Regions from separate parts of the Streptomyces sp. NPDC001594 genome, predicted to be linked through region 2. Evidence: riboswitches for the same ligand, from Rfam matches in the RefSeq annotation. Region 2 holds a riboswitch; each other region holds the start of a gene.

Region 1 (2,257 bases), on a different contig from region 2:
CCACGACCCGGCGGAGTGGACGGACATCCCCGCGGCCTCGCGCGAGAAGCTCCAGCAGGAGCTGCTCCCCGACCTGATGAACGTCATCCGGCACATCAGCTGCGACGACGACACCACCCGCAAGACCCTGTGGAAGCTCCACGACGGCACCCTCGTCGAGTCCGTCCTGATGCGCTACCCCGACCGGGTCACCATGTGCATCTCCTCGCAGGCCGGCTGCGGCATGAACTGCCCGTTCTGCGCCACCGGCCAGGCCGGCCTCGACCGCAACCTCTCCACCGCCGAGATCGTGCACCAGATCGTCGACGGCATGCGCGCCCTGCGCGACGGCGAGGTCCCCGGCGGCCCGGCCCGTCTGTCCAACATCGTCTTCATGGGCATGGGCGAGCCGCTCGCGAACTACAACCGCGTCGTCGGCGCCATCCGCCGCCTCACCGACCCCGAGCCCGACGGCCTGGGCCTGTCGCAGCGCGGCATCACCGTCTCCACCGTCGGCCTGGTCCCGGCCATGCTGCGGTTCGCCGACGAGGGCTTCAAGTGCCGCCTCGCCGTCTCCCTGCACGCCCCGGACGACGAGCTGCGCGACACCCTCGTCCCCGTGAACACCCGCTGGAAGGTCCGCGAGGTTCTCGACGCGGCCTGGGAGTACGCCGAGAAGTCCGGCCGCCGGATCTCCATCGAGTACGCCCTGATCCGCGACATCAACGACCAGGCCTGGCGCGGCGACCTGCTCGGCCGCCTGCTCAAGGGCAAGCGCGTGCACGTCAACCTGATCCCGCTGAACCCGACGCCCGGCTCGAAGTGGACCGCCTCGCGCCCCGAGGACGAGAAGGCCTTCGTGGAGGCCATCGCCCGCCACGGCGTGCCCGTGACCGTGCGGGACACCCGCGGCCAGGAGATCGACGGAGCGTGCGGACAGCTCGCCGCGAGCGAGCGGTAGGCTGGCCCGCGTACATCATCTGCATATTCCGACAGGGGAGCGCCACAGCGCTGAGAGTGCGGTAACCGTCAGGCCGCAGACCCTCTGAACCTCGCCCAGGTCATTCTGGGTAGGAAGTTCGGTCACCACCTCAAGCTGTTGCGCCCTGCCCGGGCGCCCCGCTCCACTGAGCGCCCGGGCAGGGCCGCGTCTTCTCCTGGTCATACCCAGGAGGAATCGATCGTGAGCACCACCCAGAAGATCGCGGGGGCGGCACTGGCCGCGGCCCTCGGCGTCACCACGCTGACCGCGTGCGGCGGCGGAACCAAGGACGCGGGCGGGGCCGCCGCGAGCGGCTCGCCGAAGTCCAAGACCGTCACCCTCGTCTCCCACGACTCCTTCAACGTGACCGACTCGGTCCTCAAGGAGTTCGAGCAGCAGAGCGGCTACACCGTCAAGGTCCTGAAGTCCGGGGACGCCGGCGCCGCCCTCAACCAGGAGATCCTCACCAAGGGCTCCCCGCGCGGCGACGTCTTCTTCGGTGTCGACAACACGCTCCTCTCGCGCGCCCTCGACAACGGGATCTTCACCCCCTACGAGGCCAAGGGCCTGGCCGAGGTCAAGCCCGAGTTCGTCCTCGACAAGCAGCACCGCGTCACCCCGGTCGACTCCGGCGACATCTGCGTCAACTACGACAAGGCGTACTTCGCCGACAAGAAGATCGCCCCGCCGCAGACGCTGGACGACCTGCTCAAGCCGGAGTACAAGAACCTGCTGGTCACCGAGAACGCCGCGACCTCGTCGCCCGGCCTCGGCTTCCTCCTCGCCTCCGTCGGCAAGTATGGGGATGGGGGCACCTCCCAGGGCGAAGCCTCTGGGGGAGGTTGGAAGGATTACTGGAGCAAGCTCAAGGCCAACGGCGTCGAAGTGGTCGACGGCTGGGAGCAGGCCTACAACGAGCGCTTCTCCGGCTCCGCCGGCGGCAAGAAGGCCAAGGGCGACCGCCCGCTGGTCGTCTCCTACGCCTCCAGCCCGCCGGTCGAGGTCCTCTACGGCGAGCCCCAGCCGGCCGAGGCACCCACGGGCGTGGCCACCGGCACCTGCTTCCGCCAGGTCGAGTTCGCGGGCCTGCTGAAGGGCGCGAAGAACGAGGAGGGCGGCAAGGCCCTCATCGACTTCCTGATCGGCAAGAAGTTCCAGGAGGACATGCCGCTCCAGATGTTCGTGAACCCGGTGGTCAAGGACGCGAAGCTGCCGGAGGTGTTCACCAAGCACGGCGTGGTCGTCGAGAAGCCGGAGAACGTGGCCCCCGAGGCCATCGCGAAGAACCGTGACCAG
Region 2 (2,257 bases):
GTTCGCCGCGACGGCGCGGGGGCCCTGGAGGGCGTTGTCCCAGTGGTGGACCAGCAGCCGGGTCCCGTAGCGGGCCGACGGGAAGGAGGCGCAGTCGCCGACGGCGTACACCCCGGGCAGGGAGGTGCGCAGGTGGGCGTCGGCGGTGACGGAGCCGTCGGGGCCCCGCTCGACGCCGCTGCCGGCGAGCCAGTCGGTGGCGGGGCGGGCGCCGATGCCGACGACGACGGCACCGGCGGGCAGCTCGCCGCCGTCCGCGAGGAGCACCCGGCCCTCCTCGATCCCGGCCACCTTGGCGCCGGTGAGCAGGGTGGCCCCGGCCCCGGCGTACCAGCGGGCCATGGGGGCGGCGACCTCGGCGGGCAGGGCCCCGGCCAGGACCCGGTCGGCCGCCTCGACGACGGTGACGGCGCAGCCGGCCTCGCGGGCGGCGGTGGCGAACTCGGCGCCGATCCAGCCCGCCCCGACCACGACGACCTCGGGGGCGGCGGCCAGCACGGGGCGCAGCCGGGCGGCGTCGTCGAGGGTGCGCAGCAGGTGGACGCCGGGGACGCCGCCGGTGCCGGGCAGGGTCAGCGGGGTGGCCCCGGTGGCCAGGACGAGGACCTCGTAGGGCACGGGGCCGGCCTCGGTGTCCAGCTCGTGGTCGGCGGCGCGCAGGCCCGTGACCTCGACGCCCAGGCGCAGGGTGATGCGCAGGCCTTCGAAGTCGACGTCGAAGGCGGAGTCCTCGGCCTTGCCGAGCAGCACCGCCTTGGAGAGCGGGGGGCGGTCGTAGGGCTGGTGGGGTTCGGCGCCCAGCAGGGTCACGGGGCCGGTCCAGCCCTGTTCCCGCAGGGCCACCGCCGTCTGCACGCCGGCCATTCCGGCGCCGACGATCACGACACCGGGCTCCGCCCGTCCCGTCTGTCCCGTCTGTTCCGGCTGCTGCCGCGTCTGCTGCTGCGTCTGCTCGATCACACGCTCAGCCTAGCCACCTGACGACCCGTCAGGAAAGCGGGGGGCGTCCACCGCGGGGAGGCAGCCTTACCCGCCACCGGCCCCGGGGTTAGTCTGGCCACCGTACCTATCGCGGGAGTCCGGGCGCACCGGGCTGAGAGGGAGGCTGGCCGGCCTCCGACCGTACGAACCTGATCCGGGTCATGCCGGCGAAGGGAGGGGCTGGACGCCCATGCACGCATCCGACAAGGGACCCGACCACCCGTCCGGGCAGCGGTCCGAGCCGCGGTCCGAGCCGCGGTCCGGGCACCGGGGCCACGACGTCCTCGTCATCGGCGGCGGGATCATCGGCCTGGTCACCGCCTGGCAGGCGGCCCGGCACGGGCTGCGCACCGCGCTCGCCGACCCCGACCCCGGGGGCGGCGCCGCCCGGGTCGCGGCCGGCATGCTCGCCGCCGTCACCGAGCTGCACTACGGCGAGGAGACCCTGCTGGGGCTCAACCTCGCCTCCGCCGCCCGCTACCCCGAGTTCGCCGCCCAGCTCACCGAAGCCAGCGGCGGCATGGACCTCGGCTACCGCGCCTGCGGCACCCTCGCCGTCGCCCTCGACGCCGACGACCGCCTCCACCTGCGCGAACTGCACGCCCTCCAGCGGCGCTGCGGCCTGGAGTCCGAGTGGCTCACCGGCCGCGAGTGCCGCCGCCTGGAGCCCATGCTCGCCCCGGGGGTACGCGGCGGGCTGCGCGTCGACGGGGACCACCAGGTCGACCCGCGCCGCCTCGCCGCCGCCCTGCTCACCGCCTGCGAACGGGCCGGGGTGCGCATCCACCGCACCAGCGCGCGCCGGCTGCTCGTCACCGCCGACCGGGCCCGCGGGGCGCTCCTCGACGACGGCACCGAGCTCCTCGCCGACCAGGTCGTCCTGGCCGCGGGCTCACTCAGCGGCCGGCTGGACGGCGTACCGGAGCAGGTGCTGCCGCCCGTACGGCCGGTCAAGGGACAGGTGCTGCGGCTGGCCGTACCGCCCGCCTACGCGCCGTTCCTGTCCCGGACGGTACGGGCCGTGGTGCGCGGCAGCCACGTCTACCTGGTCCCGCGCGAGAACGGCGAACTCGTCGTCGGCGCCACCAGCGAGGAACTCGGCTGGGACACCACCGTCACCGCCGGCGGGGTCTACGAGCTGCTGCGCGACGCCCACGAGCTGGTCCCCGGCATCACCGAGCTGCCGCTCGTCGAGACCCGGGCCGGGCTGCGCCCGTGCTCCCCCGACAACGCGCCGCTGCTCGGCCCGACCGACCTGCCCGGACTGCACCTGTCC
Region 3 (2,257 bases), on a different contig from region 2:
GCGATGGAGCCGGGGCGCAGGCCGTCGCCCAGTGAGTACGTGACGTCGTACGCCGCGAGGATCTCGCAGAGCTCCTCGAAGTTCGTGTAGAGGAAGTTCTCCTTGTGGTGCGCCAGGCACCAGGCGGCCATGATCGAGCCGCCGCGCGAGACGATGCCGGTCTTGCGGCGGGCCGTCAGCGGCACGTACGGCAGCAGCACGCCGGCGTGGACCGTCATGTAGTCGACGCCCTGCTCGGCCTGCTCGATGACCGTGTCCTTGTAGATCTCCCAGGTGAGGTCCTCGGCACGGCCGTCGACCTTCTCCAGCGCCTGGTAGAGCGGCACGGTGCCGATCGGGACGGGGGAGTTGCGCAGGACCCACTCACGCGTGGTGTGGATGTTGCGGCCGGTCGAGAGGTCCATGACCGTGTCCGCGCCCCACTTGGTGGCCCAGGTCATCTTGTCGACCTCCTCCTCGATGGAGGAGGTGACGGCCGAGTTGCCGATGTTGGCGTTGACCTTCACCAGGAACCGCTTGCCGATGATCATCGGCTCGATCTCCGGGTGGTTCACGTTGGCCGGGAGCACCGCGCGACCTGCGGCGATCTCCTCACGAACGACCTCCGGGGAGACGTTCTCGCGGATCGCGACGTACTCCATCTCCGGGGTGATCTCGCCCCGCCGGGCGTACGCGAGCTGCGTGACGGCCTGACCGCCGCGACCGCGGCGCGGCAGGCGCGGACGGCCGGGGAAGACCGCGTCGAGGTTCTTGAGGCCGCCGCGCGGCGAGGTGTGCTTGATCCCGTCGTCCTCGGGGCGCACGGGGCGGCCCGCGTACTCCTCGGTGTCACCGCGGCCGATGATCCAGTTCTCACGCAGCGGCGGCAACCCGCGGCGGACGTCCGTCTCGATCTGCGGGTCGGTGTACGGACCGGACGTGTCGTAGAGCGTGACGTCCTTGCCGTTGGTGAGGTGGACCTGGCGGACCGGCACCCGGATGTCGGGGCGGGAACCCGCCAGGTATCCCTTGTGCCAGCCGGGCTGGCGCTCGGTCTGGCCGTCGGCGTTCTCGCCGGCGGCAGGCGTGCGTGCGTCCTGAATGGTCATGAGACCTGATCTCCCTACGCCGGCATTACCCGGTAACAGGTTCGGCGGTCGACGCAGCCTCCTCCCGTACGCAATCTGCTGCGCGTACGGTGATCAGCGCCCTCTCAGCCCGGTGCTCCGAGCTCCCGCGTTGTGCAAAGTAGCCCCCACGCTAGCGTCATCTGTGGCGTGCTGAACAGTGGGCCCCCTCATCTCTTGCGATGATCTGCCGGTGACGACCTCGCCACCTCCCCCCACCGAGCCCAACGAGCCCACTGGCCACACCGGTCACGAACACGCGTCCCACGGGCACGCGGCCGGTGGCCCAGCCGGGCACTCCCACGGCCACGGGCATTCCCATGGGCACGGTCACGGGCACGGCCCCGCCGCCCCCGTGTCCAAGCACCTGCGGCGGGTGATCTCCGCCGTACTGATCCCCTTCGCCGCCGCCGTCTTCGTCGGCCTGGTGGTCCTGTGGCCCGGCGGAGCCCCCGCCCACCAGCGCACCGGGGTGGGCTTCGACCGCCAGACGCAGCAGGGCAAGGTGGTCGCGCTCGCCGACATCGACTGCAAGTCGGTGAACGCCGCGCAGGTTCCGCCCCCCGGGGGCGCCCCCGCCCCCGGGGGTGCGGCGCAGACGTCGCCGGGCGGTGCGTGCAAGAGGGCGACCGTCGAGGTGGGCACCGGGCCGGACAAGGGCCGCGTCTTCTTCGAGATCGTCCAGCCCGGTGCGCCGCGGCAGCTGGAGAAGGGGCAGGAGGTGGTGGTCGCCTATGCGCCGGACGCGCCGCGTGACCTCCAGTACTCCGTGATCGACCTGAACCGGAAGTTCCCGATGGCCCTGCTGGCGGGCATCTTCGCGGTCGCGGTGGTGGTCGTCGGCCGGATGCGCGGGCTGTTCGCGCTCATCGCGCTCGTGGTCAGCTTCGGGGTGCTGACCCTGTTCATCCTCCCGGCGATCCTCCAGGGCTCGAACCCCCTGGTCGTCGCGGTGGTCGGGGCCAGCGCGATCATGCTGATCGCCCTCTACATGTGCCACGGCCTGACCGCCCGCACCTCGGTGGCCGTCCTCGGCACCCTGGTCTCGCTGCTGCTGATCGGCCTGCTGGGCTCACTGTTCATCGACTGGGCGTTCCTCAGCGGGAACACGGACGACAACACCGGGCTGATCCACGGCCTGTACCCGGACA

The links. Region 2 has a riboswitch for thiamine pyrophosphate ahead of thiO (glycine oxidase ThiO). Riboswitches for the same ligand answer to the same signal wherever they lie in the genome.
Region 1: another riboswitch for thiamine pyrophosphate. It lies ahead of ACFY0O_RS22320 (thiamine ABC transporter substrate binding subunit); the one in region 2 lies ahead of thiO (glycine oxidase ThiO).
Region 3: another riboswitch for thiamine pyrophosphate. It lies ahead of thiC (phosphomethylpyrimidine synthase ThiC); the one in region 2 lies ahead of thiO (glycine oxidase ThiO).

What each region holds. Positions count from the first base shown of each region.
Region 1 covers NZ_JBIAVB010000011.1:95,069-97,325, reverse strand. The annotation lists gene rlmN (23S rRNA (adenine(2503)-C(2))-methyltransferase RlmN) at 1-940, shown strand, start outside; TPP riboswitch at 964-1,074, shown strand; gene ACFY0O_RS22320 (thiamine ABC transporter substrate binding subunit) at 1,163-2,257, shown strand, end outside.
Region 2 covers NZ_JBIAVB010000003.1:308,996-311,252, forward strand. The annotation lists gene ACFY0O_RS07715 (NAD(P)/FAD-dependent oxidoreductase) at 1-864, opposite strand, end outside; TPP riboswitch at 1,062-1,174, shown strand; gene thiO (glycine oxidase ThiO) at 1,172-2,257, shown strand, end outside.
Region 3 covers NZ_JBIAVB010000002.1:117,826-120,082, forward strand. The annotation lists gene thiC (phosphomethylpyrimidine synthase ThiC) at 1-1,088, opposite strand, end outside; TPP riboswitch at 1,083-1,227, opposite strand; gene ACFY0O_RS04030 (YibE/F family protein) at 1,267-2,257, shown strand, end outside.